2 regions of the Bradyrhizobium sp. HKCCYLRH1030 genome follow, and region 2 is predicted to be linked to the other one. Evidence: predicted binding sites of a transcription regulator. Region 2 holds the regulator's gene; the other holds the start of a gene.
What was found. Region 2 encodes PhoB, which activates phosphate uptake and scavenging genes when phosphate is short. Its sites were predicted from a motif close to TGTCATNNANCTGTCAT; they were not measured.

Region 1 (7,174 bases), on a different contig from region 2:
CCGCTTCCAGATTCGCAGCGCGCTGCAGGCCGAGCCCGACAAATTGTCCGGCGGCATCGGCCTCGGGCCACGCTTCCTGATCAGCGAGGCGGGCCTGCGGGCCACACCGCTGCTGCAGCCGGGCAGCCTAGTGCGCTGGACCTACCGGGTCCGGCTGCCCGACAATGCCAAGGACGACCACGCCGCGGCGTCCTTCATCGCCGATACCCGCCTGACGCTGCCCTCGGCGGGATGGGAGATCCGCAGCCGCAGCAACGCCTCGCCGCAACTGGAGCGGACGATCGGCCGCTTCACCCAGTTCCTCACCCTGGTCGGTCTCGCCGCCCTGCTGGTCGGCGGCGTCGGCGTCGCCAATGCGGTCAAGAGCCATGTCGACCGTCGGACCGAGGTGATCGCGGCCTTCAAGGCCCTCGGCGCCACCAGCCGCGACGTGTTCGGCATCTACCTCGTGCAGGTGATGGTGCTCGCCACGATCGGTTCGATCATCGGCCTCAGCGCCGGGGCGGCCCTGCCGTTTGCCATCGTCGGGCTGTTCGGCAACATCCTGCCGCTGCCCGTGATCCCGGCCATTCATTCGGACGAGCTGGCGCTGTCCTTCGTCTATGGTCTGCTCACCGCACTGGCGTTCGGTCTGTGGCCGCTCGGGCGCATACGCGACGTGCCGGTGGCGGCGTTGTTCCGCGAGGCGGTCATCGCCGAATGGCACCGTCCGCGCTGGAGCTATCTGGTGCTGATCGCGGGCACCGTCGCGCTGCTGATCGCGGTCGTGATCGGACTGTCCTACGACAAGCGCATCGCAGCCGTGTTCGTCGTCGCCGCCGCGCTGGTGTTCGTGCTGTTGCGCGGCATTGCCGCCGCGGTGATGGCGATTGCGCGCGCCCTGCCGCGCAGCCGCTTCCCGATGCTGCGGCTGGCGGTCAGCAATATCTATCGCCCGGGCGCGCTGACACCGTCCGTGGTGCTCTCGCTCGGGCTGGGACTCGCCGTGCTGGTCACGATTACCCAGATCGACGGCAATCTGCGACGCCAGTTCCTGGCTCAACTGCCGGAACAGGCGCCGTCCTTTTTCTTCATCGACGTCCCCTCCGGCGAGGCCGACCGCTTCCGCGACTTCCTCAGGGACCTCGCCCCTCAATCCACTGTCGAAGACGTGCCGATGCTGCGCGGGCGCATCGTCTCCGCCCGCGGCGTGCGCGCCGAGGACCTCAAGGCGACGACGGACACCGAATGGGTGCTGCAGAGCGACCGGGGCCTGACCTATACCGCCGAAGTTCCCAAAGGATCCAAGGTCGTCGAGGGCGAGTGGTGGGGCGAGACCTACAGCGGCCCGCCGCTGGTTTCGATCGAGAAGCGGATCGCCGACGGTCTCGGCCTCAAGCTCGGTGACGACATCGTGGTCAACGTGCTCGGACGCGACATCACGGCGCGGATCGGGAACATGCGCACCATCGACTGGCAGGGGCTCGGCATCAATTTCGTGCTGGTGTTCTCCCCGAATGCCTTCAAGGGAGCGCCGCACACCCATGTCGCCACCCTCACCGAGGCGCGCTCCGATACCGCCGAGGATGCCCGTGTCATCCGCAAGGTGGCCGACGCCTTCCCGATGGTGACCAGCGTGCGGGTCCGCGAGGTGATGGAGACGGTGGGCTCGGTGGTCTCCAACCTCGCGCTCGCCATCCGCGGCGCCAGTGCGGTGACGCTGATCTCGGCCATCCTGGTGCTGGGCGGCGCGCTGGCAGCCGGCCACCGCCACCGGGTCTACGATGCCGTCATCCTGAAGACCCTGGGCGCGACAAGGCTGCGGCTGCTCGGCGCCTACGCGCTGGAATATCTGATGATCGGGTTTGCCACCGCCGCGTTCGGCGTCATCGCCGGCTCGGTGTCCGCCTGGCTGATCGTGACCCGGCTGATGACGTTGAGCTTCGCCTGGCAGGCCGGCAGCGCCGCGCTGGTCGTCGTAGCCGCGCTGATCGTGACGGTCGGCCTCGGTCTGGCCGGCACGCTGCTGGCGCTCAACCAGAAGCCCGCGACGGTTCTTCGGAATCTGTAGCGACTTGCGCGCTCATGCCGCACGGTTAACGCGATTTCTGCGGCTGGGACGCGCGCGGAGCGACATTCAGCCGCGCGTGGAAGCTTGCGGCGGATATGCTAGTTTCCCATCTAGGGAATGGGCTCAGAGACCTGCCAAAAGATGGCGAATTTGCCGATGACGCAAATTTAATATCTGCAGCAGTGGGTATGAGATAGGGTTTTTCGAGAACCGGCCGAAGGTCCTGTCAGGACCGGGCTGCCGGGCAACCAACGGGAATCGACCATGTCGGACCTAGACCGCAACTATGCTTCACCCTTTGGCCGGGTGGCCGGGCGCGCCGATGCCGCGACCGTCGACGCCGGTCTGCGCGCCTACATGCTGCGCATCTACAATTACATGAGCATCGGCCTGGCCATCACCGGCCTTGCGGCACTGGGCGTCTACATGGCGTCGGTGACCGGCGATCCCGCGGCCGGCGTGTTCAAGTTCGGTAACGCCTATCTGACGCAGTTCGGCTACGCGATGTTCGTGAGCCCGCTGAAGTGGCTGTTCATCCTGGCCCCCCTGGTCATGGTGTTCGCGATCTCGGCCGGCATCAACCGCTTGGCGCCGTCGACCGCACAGATCCTGTTCTGGGTGTTCTCGGCCTCGATGGGCATCTCGCTGTCGTCGATCTTCCTGGTGTACACCCACACCTCGATCGTGCGGGTGTTCTTCATCACCGCGGCGACGTTCGGCGCGCTGAGCCTCTACGGCTACACGACCAAGCGTGACATGACGGGCATGGGCTCGTTCCTGTTCATGGGCCTGATCGGCATCGTGCTGGCGAGCCTCGTGAACCTGTTCCTGGCGAGCTCGATGCTGCAGTTCATCGTCTCGGTGATCGGCGTGTTCGTGTTCGCCGGCCTGACCGCCTGGGACACGCAGCGTCTGAAGAACGAGTACATCTACGGCTACGCTTCCGCGGGCGGCGACATCGCGGAGCGCGCGGCAATCACCGGCGCCCTGTCGCTGTACTTGAACTTCATCAACCTGTTCACGCTGCTGCTGCAGTTGCTCGGACAGCGCGACTGATCCAAGCGCTCGAACGAGCGACCTTCGAAGCCCCGGCCTCACCGCCGGGGCTTTTCGTTTGCACAAACCCCGATTGTGACCGGCGCAAAGCCGCAGCGGCAGCCATGCCGCGAGGCCGGATTGATCGCCGCGTCCGCCTGGGTATGCTTCCCCCCATGTCCGACATTGAAATCCGGCCCACCCAGGAGGCCGACCTTCCCGCCATCACCGCCATCTACGGCCAAGCCGTCCGCGAGGGCACGGCCACCTTCGAGCTCGACCCTCCGGATCTGGCGGAGATGACGCGCCGCTTCCGGGCGCTCCGCGACGGCGGCTTCCCCTATTTCGCTGCCCTGCTGGACGGAGAGGTGGTGGGCTATGCCTATGCCGGGCCCTACCGGCCCCGCCCTGCCTATCGCTTCACGGTGGAGAACTCGGTCTATCTCGCTCCGGCCAGCCAGCGTCGCGGCATCGGGATGCGCCTGATGCGGCGGCTGATCGACGCCTGTGAGGAGGGAGGCTTTCGCCAGATGATCGCCGTCATCGGCGACTCCGCCAATTCCGGCTCGGTCGGGCTGCATACCGCCTGCGGCTTCCAGATGATCGGCACCCACCCGAGCGTCGGCCTGAAATTCGGCCGCTGGCTCGATACCGTGATGATGCAGCGCCCGCTCGGGGCCGGGAGCAGCGACGTCCCGGCGTAAGGCAGCGCCAGTCGGAATGTCATGATCAAGCCGGAGCGCGTGGGATCAAACCAGGGCTGGTTTGGGCGCGATCACCAGCAGCACGCGCTCGAGCTCGTGGCCGCGGCGCAGGATCAGCCCGGTGGCCGAGATCACGCTGTACATGCCCTGCTTGCGTGCGAGACGCGGATCCTTCTCGATGCGGTAGATCGGCACCTCGGACGCCCGGCGAAACACGGAGAAGACGGCCCGGTCACGCAGGAAGTCGATCGAATAGTCGCGCCACTCGCCGTCGGCGACCATGCGGCCGTAGAGGTTCAGGATGCGGTTCAGCTCCAGGCGGTCGAACGTCACCCGGCTCGGCGCTGCGGCCGCACTGCGCGCCGCCGCGCGGTTCTCGCTGGGGTCGGCGTCCTCCGGCGTGAGGTTCATTGGCGTCCTCCTGTCATCCGTGTGACATGATCGCGCCATCCGGCAGAAGCCGCAAGGGGCCGTTTTCGTTGTTGAAGTTCGACCGAGCCTGCGAGGCCGTCGGTTCCGCGAACACGCAAGCGTCACGGGATCGTTAGCAGAATCATAATCGCGCCGTCTTTCCGCCCACCGACCGCCCCCGACCTTCGGCATAAGATTCGTGTGCGTTGGCCCGGTCCTTTCGGTTCCGGATTCCTCAGCCCCCAGCCCCCCGGGGTCGTCAGGATCGGGTCTATTCACAAGTAAGGCAAAGGGCCAACGCAAGTTGGTCCTTTTGCTTTTCTGGCGTGAGCTGCGCGTAAGATTGTCGGGACACGCCGTCGCACGGACGTGACGCGCCCAACGCAGGTCAGCGAAAACGAAGATCAGGACGACGGAAGATCAGCGCTCGGGACCGCGCGCCGTTGCTGAAGCCCGTCCGCCCAACGGCAACTCGGAAAAGGCGGCCCCGAGCATCGGCCCAGGGCGGTCGCGACTGCCGTCCTGCACATAGACGACGGTGCCATCGACGCCCTCGCGGGCGATCTTCTCCAGCGGCACGCTCCATCTGACCGGCGACCCGTTCCAGTCACCCAGCTTCTGAAGCCCGCGAACGACGTTGTAATAGGTCAGGTCACGGCCGCTGTTCTCGCCGCGGCCGACCGAGATCGGGACCACCCGCGAGATCGAGCAGACCCAGACCTCGCCGTGCTTGCGCGGCATCTGGTCGTTGGCCGCGGCCACGGAGACAGTAAGGTCCTGGCCGTCGACCGACAGCCTCACCGGCACCGACATCACGCTGCCACCCTGGACGGTCTCCTCGATGGCGCCCTCGATCGCCTCGCGGTCGCTGCCGATCACATGCACGGAGCCGTTGACCACCGCCTGCGGCGTATAGACCTCGCGGTCGCCGCGCGCACGAGAATAGGCCCGCTGCCGGGCCGTGAAGCGGGAGTCGGCCAGCGTGTCCTTCCAGCCGAGATAGTCCCAGTAGTCTATCGGCAGGGACAGCGCGATCACCGAAGGATCTCTGGCGAGCTCGCCGAGGATCTTGTCAGCCGGCGGGCAGGACGAACAGCCTTGCGAGGTGAAGAGTTCGATCACCGCACGGGGATCGGACGCAGCGGGCCGGACGAAAGCGATGACCGCACAGACACTCAGCGCTGCGCGCGACCACCACGACATCTGTCCACTCATCGCCACTGTCCCGTCTGGACCACCGTCCGCTGCGCCCTGTGCATCACTGCATCCGCGATGCCGTCCTCGTAGTTAACAAACCGAAAATGCAAAAGAGGCGGCCTTTGTCATAGGCCGCCTCCTTCATCACCCGCTACTCACTTCAGAGTGAGCCAAACTGTCGCATCGCGCGTTGGTTAAGCGGCGAGCTTGCGCAGCACGTACTGCAGGATGCCGCCGTTGCGGTAGTAGTCGAGCTCGTCGAGCGTATCGATCCGGCAGAGCAACGGCACCTGCTGCGCCGCACCGTCGGCCGAGACGATCTCGGCGGTCAGGGTTTGGCGCGGCTTCAGGTCGCCTTGCAGGCCCTTGATGGTAACCTTCTCGTCGCCCTTGAGGCCGAGCGAGGACCAGGACGTGCCTTCCTGGAAGGTGAGCGGCAGCACGCCCATACCCACCAGATTGGAGCGATGGATGCGCTCGAAGCTCTGGCAGATCACGGCACGGACGCCCAGCAGCCGGGTACCTTTGGCGGCCCAGTCGCGCGACGAACCGTTGCCGTATTCGGCGCCGGCGAACACCACCAGCGGCACGCCCTCTTCCTGATACTTCATCGCGGCGTCGTAGATCGACATCTGCTCGCCGTCGGGCCAGTGCTTGGTCAGGCCGCCCTCGGGAATGTTGCCGTCGGCACCCTTGAGCATGAAGTTCTTGATGCGGATGTTGGCGAAGGTGCCGCGCATCATGATCTCGTGATTGCCGCGGCGCGTGCCATACTGGTTGAAGTCCGCCGGGCGGACCTGGTGTTCGCTAAGGAACTTGCCGGCAGGCGAAGTCAGCTTGATCGAACCGGCCGGCGAGATGTGGTCGGTCGTGATCTTGTCGCCGAACAGCGCCAGCACGCGGGCCTCGACGATGTCCTTGATCGGCTCGGGCTCCTTCTTCATGCCCTCGAAATACGGCGGGTTCTGCACGTAGGTCGACGACATGTTCCAGCGATAGGTCTCGCTCTCGACCGTCTTGATCTTGCGCCAGTTGGTGTCGCCCTTGAACACGTCGGCGTAGCGCTTCTTGAAGATCGACGCCTTGACGAACTTCTTGACGAAGTCGTTGACCTCCTTGGTCGTCGGCCAGATGTCCTTCAGGTAGACCGGCTTCTTGTCCTTGCCGATGCCGATCGGCTCGACCGAAAGATCCTTGGTCACGGTGCCGGCCAGCGCATAGGCCACGACCAGCGGCGGCGAGGCCAGATAGTTGGCCTGCACGTCCGGCGAGACGCGGCCTTCGAAGTTGCGGTTACCCGACAGCACGGCCGCCGCGACCACGCCGTTGTCGTTGATCGACTTCGAGATCTCCTCCGGCAGCGGGCCGGAATTGCCGATGCAGGTGGTGCAGCCGAATCCGACGAGGTTGAAGCCGACCTTGTCGAGGTCCTTCTGCAGGCCCGAGTTGGCAAGGTATTCGGCAACCACCTGACTGCCGGGAGCGAGGGAGGTCTTCACCCACGGCTTGGCCTTGAGGCCCTTGGCGGCGGCGTTGCGGGCCAAGAGGCCGGCGCCGATCAGCACGCTCGGATTCGAGGTGTTGGTGCAGGAGGTGATGGCGGCGATGACGACGTCGCCATGGCCGATGTCGAAGTCCTTGCCCTCGACCGGGAAGCGCTGCGCAGCGTCGGGCTTCTTGTACTCCCCAGCCAGCGCGGTCGCGAAGCCTTCGGCCACCGCCGGCAGCGCGATGCGGCCTTCGGGACGCTTCGGACCGGCCATCGACGGCACGACGT
Region 2 (7,174 bases):
AGGTCGTGCGCAGCGTCGTCATTCCCTACACCCGTGTCGGCGTGATCGGCGGCGTCATGCTGGCGCTGGGGCGTGCGCTCGGCGAAACGATGGCGGTGACCTTCATCATCGGCAACTCGTTCCGTATCTCATCCTCGATCTTCGCACCGGGCACCACGATCTCGGCCGCCATCGCCTCCGAATTCCAGGAGAGCGACGGGCTGCACCAGTCGAGCCTGATCCTGCTCGGCCTGCTGCTGTTCGTGCTCACGTTCTTCGTGCTGGCGAGCGCGCGGCTGATGCTCATGCGGCTCGAAGCCAAGGCGGGAAAATAAGCCATGTCCAGCGCTGACACGCTTACACTCGATGCGCCGGTCAATCCGATCTATGCGCGCCGGCGCCGCAGAGACATCGTGATCCGCGGCCTCTGCGTTGCCGCCGCGATGTTCGGCGTCACCTGGCTGGCGCTGATCCTGTTCACGCTGTTCTATAACGGACTCGCCGGCCTCAGCCTGCAGGTTTTTGCCGCCGACACGCCACCGCCCGGCTCCAGCGAAGGCGGCCTGCGCAACGCCATCGTCGGCTCCTTGATCATGACGATCATCGGCGTCGGCATCGGCGCGCCGCTCGGCCTGTTCGCCGGCACCTATCTCGCCGAATACGGCCGCAACGACCGCCTGACCTCGGTGATCCGCTTCATCAACGACATCCTGCTGTCGGCGCCCTCGATCATCATCGGCCTGTTCATCTATGGTGCGGTCGTGGTGCCGATGGGCGGCTTCTCGGCACTCGCGGGTTCCCTTGCATTGGCGGTCATCGTGATCCCGGTGGTGCTGCGCACCACCGAGGACATGCTGCTGCTCGTGCCCAACCCGCTGCGCGAGGCGGCGTCTGCGCTCGGCCTGCCGCGCTCGCTGGTGATCCGCCGCATCGCCTATCGGGCGGCGCGCTCGGGCCTCATCACCGGCGTGCTGCTGGCGACCGCCCGCGTCGCCGGCGAGACCGCGCCTCTGCTGTTCACCGCGCTGTCGAACCAGTTCTGGAGCCTCAACCTTTCCAAGACGATGGCGAACCTGCCCGTCACCATCAACAATTTCGTCCAGAGCCCTTATGCCTACTGGAAACAACTGGCCTGGAGCGGAGCCCTTCTCATCACTCTGGCCGTGCTCGCCCTGAACATCGGTGCACGCATTCTCGGCGCCGAGAGGAACACCAAATGACCGAACTGTCCGTCTCCGTCAGTCAGCCCAATCACGCTCTTCACGGCAAGGCGCTTCCGGATGCGCCGGCCAAGGTGACCGCGCGCAACCTCAACTTCTACTACGGCGACCATCATGCGCTGAAGAACATCAACCTGTCGCTGGGCACCAACCGCGTCACCGCGTTCATCGGCCCGTCCGGCTGCGGCAAGTCCACGCTGCTGCGCATCTTCAACCGGATGTACGATCTCTATCCGGGGCAGCGGGCGACCGGGCAGCTGATGCTCGACAACACCAACATCCTCGATCCCAAGCTCGATCTGAACCTGCTGCGTGCCCGGGTCGGCATGGTGTTCCAGAAGCCGACGCCGTTCCCGATGACGATCTACGAGAACATCGCCTTCGGCATCCGCCTCTATGAGAAGATCTCCAAGTCGGAGATGGACGACCGGGTCGAGAAGGCGCTGCGCGGCGGCGCGTTGTGGAACGAGGTCAAGGACAAGCTCAACGCCTCGGGCCTGTCGCTGTCCGGCGGCCAGCAGCAGCGGCTGTGCATCGCGCGTACCGTGGCGGTCCGGCCGGAGGTGATCCTGTTCGACGAGCCGTGCTCGGCGCTCGATCCGATCTCGACCGCCAAGGTCGAGGAGCTGATCCAGGAACTCGCCGAAAACTATACGATCGCCATCGTGACGCATAACATGCAGCAGGCGGCGCGCGTCTCCGACAAGACCGCCTTCATGTATCTCGGCGAGCTGATCGAGTTCGACGACACCAGCAAGATCTTCACCTCGCCGAGCGATCGGCGGACCCAGGATTACATCACCGGCCGGTTCGGCTGACGCCGACGACATTGTCTTCAGGAGATCATCATGGCCAGTGAACATACCGCCAAGGCGTTCGACAGCGATCTGCAGGACCTCACCCGTCTGGTATCGGAGATGGGCGGCCTCGCCGAGCGGCTGATCGTCGATTCCGTCGATGCGCTGGTGCGACGCGACATCGCGCTCGGCCAGAAGGTGGTCGCCACCGACGCCGAGGTCGACAAGCTGCAACGCATCATCGAGGAGCGCGCCGTTCTTACCATCGCCCGGCGACAGCCGATGGCGGTCGACCTGCGTGAGATCGTCGGCGCGATGCGCGTGGCGACCGATCTGGAGCGTATCGGCGATCTCGCCAAGAACATCGGCAAGCGCGTCGCGGCGCTGGAGAGCGACTTCCATCCGCTGAAGCTGATCCGCGGGCTCGAGCACATGACCGATCTCGTGCAGTCGCAGGTCAAGACGGTGCTGGACGCCTATGCCGCGCACGATTTGCCGGCGGCGATGACGGTGTGGAAGGGCGATGAGGAAGTCGATGCCATCTGCACCTCGCTGTTCCGCGAGCTCCTGACCTACATGATGGAGGATCCGCGCAACATCTCGTTCTGCATCCACCTGATGTTCTGCGCCAAGAATATCGAGCGCATCGGCGATCACGCGACCAACATCGCCGAGACGGTGTTCTATATGATCGAAGGCCAGCAGATCATGGACAAGCGCCCGAAGGGCGACATGACGAGCTTCGCATCGACGATCCCCGGCAACTGAGAGAGACGGTTCAGACATGGGCGCCCGAATTCTGGTGGTGGAGGACGAGGAGGCGCTGACGACGCTGCTGCGCTACAACCTCGAGGCCGAAGGCTACGAGGTCGAGACCGTGGCGCGCGGCGACGAAGCCGACACGCGCCTGAAGGAGCGTGTTCCCGATCTCGTCGTGCTCGACTGGATGCTGCCGGGCCTGTCCGGCATCGAGCTGTGCCGCCGCCTGCGGGCGCGGACCGAGACCCGGCAGTTGCCGATCATCATGCTCACCGCACGCGGCGAGGAGAGCGAGCGCGTGCGCGGCCTCGCGACCGGCGCCGACGACTACATCGTCAAGCCGTTCTCGGTGCCGGAGCTTCTGGCGCGGGTGAAAGGCCTGCTGCGGCGGGCGAGTCCGGAGCGGCTGGCGACCGTGCTGTCCTATGGCGACATCGAGCTCGACCGCGAGAAGCGCCGCGTGGCGCGCTCTGGTAGGCCGATCGATCTCGGCCCGACCGAATACCGCCTGCTCGAGTTCTTCCTGGAGCATCCCGGCCGCGTGTTCAGCCGCGAGCAGCTGCTCGACAGTGTCTGGGGCCGCGACATCTACATCGACGAGCGCACCGTCGACGTCCATATCGGCCGCCTGCGCAAGCTGCTCAATCCCGGCCGCGAGCAGGACCCGATCCGCACCGTGCGCGGCGCCGGTTATGCGCTCGATGATCGCTTCGCCAAGAGCGAGCAGGTGTAAGGGGCGATCGGGCGTGAGGACGCAGCAGGTGTGAGACGCGAGGCGGCCCGATTGAGGAGATCGCGGTCCGCTTTCCGCCACGCCGCCGCCGTCTTGATCGTGTCTGCTTCGTGGCCCGTCACGATGTTTCGGTCCCAGCGGACGCCCTTGATCAAGACCATCATCATATCTCTTGCCGTGCTGCTCGGCGGCGCGGCGGGCGCCACGGCCGCCGAGCTCGAAGACGCGGTCGCGGCGGCAGGCAACGGGCAGCATGCGGCGGCGATGCGACGGCTGCTGCCGCTGGCCGCCAAGGGCGATGCGCGGGCGCAGTTCGACGTCGGCTTCATGCACGCCTTCGGCTGGGGCCAACCGCGCAACCCCGCCGAGGCGCTGGCGTGGTACCGCAAGGCCGCCGATCAGGGGCTCGCTGTCGCGCAACACTATCTCGGCATCGCCTACGTCAATGGCGAAGGTGTTGCGAGCAATTACGGCGAAGCCGGCCGCTGGTTCAGCCGCGCCGCGGCGCAGGGCTTCGCCCAGTCGCAATACATGCTCGGCCTGATGCTGCTCGACGGCCGCGGTGTGAAACAGGACGTCGTGCAGGGCTATGCCTGGCTGGTGATGGCGGGCCGTAGCGGCGTGCGATCGGCCGGCCGCGACGTGCAGCGGGTCAAGTTGACCGAGCCGCAGCGCGTCCAGGCCCAGAGTGCCATTGCGGCCTGGCGGCCGAAGCCGGAATCGGCGGAGGCCGGCATCGCCGCTCCGCGTCCGGAGCAACTGCTCGGGCTCGACCGCCACATCGGCGAGGTCGTCGATCCCACCTCGTGGCCGGCGTCGTCGATCGGCGTCGTCACCGTCGCGCAATACTCGACCGGCGGCTGGTGCACCGGCACGCTGGTCGCGCCGCGCGTCGTGCTCACCGCGGCACATTGCGTGTTCAACGGCGTGGCGCAGGTCAGCCCCGGCAACGTCCGCTTCCTGGCCGGCATGAACAGGGGCACGCCGGCGGCATCGTCTGTCGCCGACAAGCTGATCGTGGCGCCTGATTTCGTCCCGACCCGGCACGACAGGTGGTCGCTCGACCGCTCGCCCGCCGATTGGGCGTTGATCGTGCTGAAGGACGCGCTGCCGTCGAAGCCGGTTGAGGTCAGGGCGCTGACGCGCGAGGAATTGCAGGCTGCGACCACGGCCGGAACCATCTCCGAGATCGGCTATGGCCAGGAGCGGCGCTATTCGCCGACCGGCCAGCGCAATTGCAGCGCCGGCATGACCAAGGACGGGATGCTGCTGACGGTGCATTGCCTCGCCAATTTCGGCTATTCGGGCTCCCCCATCATGGCCGAAGTCGGCGGACAGCCGGCCGTGGTCGGCATCTTCTCGGCGTTCCATGAGGAGACCCGGCTGATGTTCGCCGCCCCCGCGAGCCAGTTCGAGGCGGTCGTGCGGCGCGAGATCGCGGCACAGAGTGCCTCGATGCGGTGAGCGAAGGAGGGACGAGAGAAGAGGATGTCCCGCCGCTGGTCATGATCTGTGCGTGACTGGATAGCGGGTTGCCAAGCGAGAGGGCAATCCGGGAAGGGCCGCCCACGTTTTCCTGCAGCTTTTGCCTGCAGCGGGGGCTTTACCGAACTGGCCTGGCTCTTGCTATAGTCCGAGTATGACGATTGTTCAAATTGATCATCCTCGTGCCCCTCGGCTGCTGTGGTGGCGATCGCAGCCCGGCCGCAACGTTGCGCTCGTCGGCGGGCTGGTCGCCGCCAACGCGCTCGCCTGGGCCTGGGCGTTCGCGCTCTACGCCGACCGGCCCGCCATCGTCGGCACCGCGATGCTGGCCTGGCTGCTCGGACTGCGCCATGCGGTCGATGCGGATCACATCGCGGCGATCGACAACGTCGTACGGAAGCTGGTGCAGGACGGTAGCGCCCCGCGCGCCGCCGGCCTGTATTTTGCGCTCGGCCATTCCAGCGTCGTCGTCATCGCCACCATCGTCGTGAGCCTCATCGCCGGCGCCGACCTCCTGGATGAAGAGAGCGCGATCAGGGCGATCGGCGGCGTCATCGGCACGTCGGTGTCGGCCGGCTTCCTGCTGCTGATCGCGTTGGCGAACCTCATTCTGTTCGTGAACCTCTGGCGCCGCGCCGCACAGCCGCAGTCCGAGATGGAAACCGCCGGAAGCTCCGGACGGGGCATCCTCATCCGCCTGCTGCGCCCGGTGCTCCGCCTGGTGGGACGCGCCTGGCACATGTATCCGCTCGGTTTCCTGTTCGGTCTCGGCTTCGACACTGCGAGCGAGATCGGGCTTCTCAGCCTGTCGGCAACCGAGGCAGCGCGCGGCGCGAGCCTCGCCCATGTCCTGGTGTTTCCGGCGCTGTTCGCGGCTGCGATGGCCACCGTCGACACCGCCGACAGCATGCTGATGGCGGGCGCCTATCGCTGGGCGCTGACCGATCCCGCACGCAAGCTGCGCTATAACCTCGTGATCACCGGCGCATCCGTTGCCATCGCGCTGGTGATCGGCGGCTTCGAGGCGATCACGCTGTTGGCGCCGCGGCTTGGCCTGACCGGGGGATGGACGGGGGTCGCCACCGCGCTGGGCGACGATGTCGCCAATCTCGGGATCGTCGCGATTGGCCTGTTCGGACTGATCTGGGCGGTCGCCATGCTGCTCGGTCGCAGCCAGCGCGGTTCCGAGGCTATCCCCGGGGAAGCGCTTGCCAGTGTTCATGCGGGGGCGCTAAACCCGCCGGTGATACGAAGCGGAACGCTTAAGACGGGCTAGGAGCGGGGCCTTATGATGGTCGGCTCTGAGGGAACGATCAGGATGCTATGGCTGCAGGGTGCGAGCTGCGGCGGCTGCACCATGTCGATCCTGGAAAGCGGCGCGTCCGGCTGGTTCGACGAATTGCGCCAATCCGGCATCGATCTGGTGTGGCATCCCTCCGTCAGCGAGCAGACAGGGGACGAGGTCGTGGAGCTGTTGGAGGCGATCCGCGACGGCCGCGAGCGGCTCGATCTGCTGGTGCTCGAAGGCTCGGTGGCGCGCGGACCTGGTCTGACCGGCCGCTTCAACATGCTCGCCGGCACCAACCGCTCGATCTATCACTGGCTGCTCGATCTGGCGCCGCTGGCCGACTACGTCGTTGCCGTCGGCAGTTGCGCCGCCTATGGCGGCATTCCTGCTGCCGGCATCAACCCGACCGATGCGGTCGGATTGCAGTTCGAGGGCAGCGACATCGGCGGCGCGCTCGGCGCGGGCTTCCGCTCGAAACGCGGGCTGCCGGTGATCAACGTCGCAGGCTGTGCGCCGCATCCGGGTTGGATGATGGAAAGCCTGCTGGCGCTCACCTCGGGCGATCTGTCGGCAGACGGCCTCGACGCAGTCGGCCGTCCGACCTTCATCGCCAATCACCTGGCGCATCACGGCTGCTCGCGCAACGAGTTCTACGAGTTCAAGGCGAGCGCGGAGACGATGTCGGAGCGCGGCTGCCTGATGGAGCATCTCGGCTGCCGCGCGACGCAAGCGGTCGGCGACTGCAATCAGCGCTCGTGGAACGGCGGCGGCTCTTGCACCAAGGGCGGCTACGCCTGCATCGCCTGCACCTCGCCGGGCTTCGAGAGCGCGCAGAACTATCTGCAGACGGCCAAGCTCGCCGGCATTCCCGTGGGGCTTCCGACCGACATGCCGAAAGCCTGGTTCGTCGCGC

Region 1: the regulator PhoB is predicted to act here: its motif matches at 4,212-4,228, upstream of ACQR1E_RS09230 (DUF2794 domain-containing protein).

Annotation. Positions count from the first base shown of each region.
Region 1 covers NZ_JBNPUY010000002.1:833,065-840,238, reverse strand. Annotated here, with positions in the region: gene ACQR1E_RS09245 (ABC transporter permease) at 1-2,050, shown strand, start outside; gene ACQR1E_RS09240 (Bax inhibitor-1/YccA family protein) at 2,315-3,106, shown strand; gene ACQR1E_RS09235 (GNAT family N-acetyltransferase) at 3,262-3,789, shown strand; gene ACQR1E_RS09230 (DUF2794 domain-containing protein) at 3,835-4,200, opposite strand; gene ACQR1E_RS09225 (DUF1223 domain-containing protein) at 4,621-5,403, opposite strand; gene acnA (aconitate hydratase AcnA) at 5,592-7,174, opposite strand, start outside.
Region 2 covers NZ_JBNPUY010000005.1:254,232-261,405, forward strand. Annotated here, with positions in the region: gene pstC (phosphate ABC transporter permease subunit PstC) at 1-314, shown strand, start outside; gene pstA (phosphate ABC transporter permease PstA) at 318-1,199, shown strand; gene pstB (phosphate ABC transporter ATP-binding protein PstB) at 1,196-2,017, shown strand; gene phoU (phosphate signaling complex protein PhoU) at 2,048-2,764, shown strand; gene phoB (phosphate regulon transcriptional regulator PhoB) at 2,781-3,488, shown strand; gene ACQR1E_RS16980 (trypsin-like serine protease) at 3,636-4,952, shown strand; gene ACQR1E_RS16985 (HoxN/HupN/NixA family nickel/cobalt transporter) at 5,128-6,249, shown strand; gene ACQR1E_RS16990 (HupU protein) at 6,265-7,174, shown strand, end outside.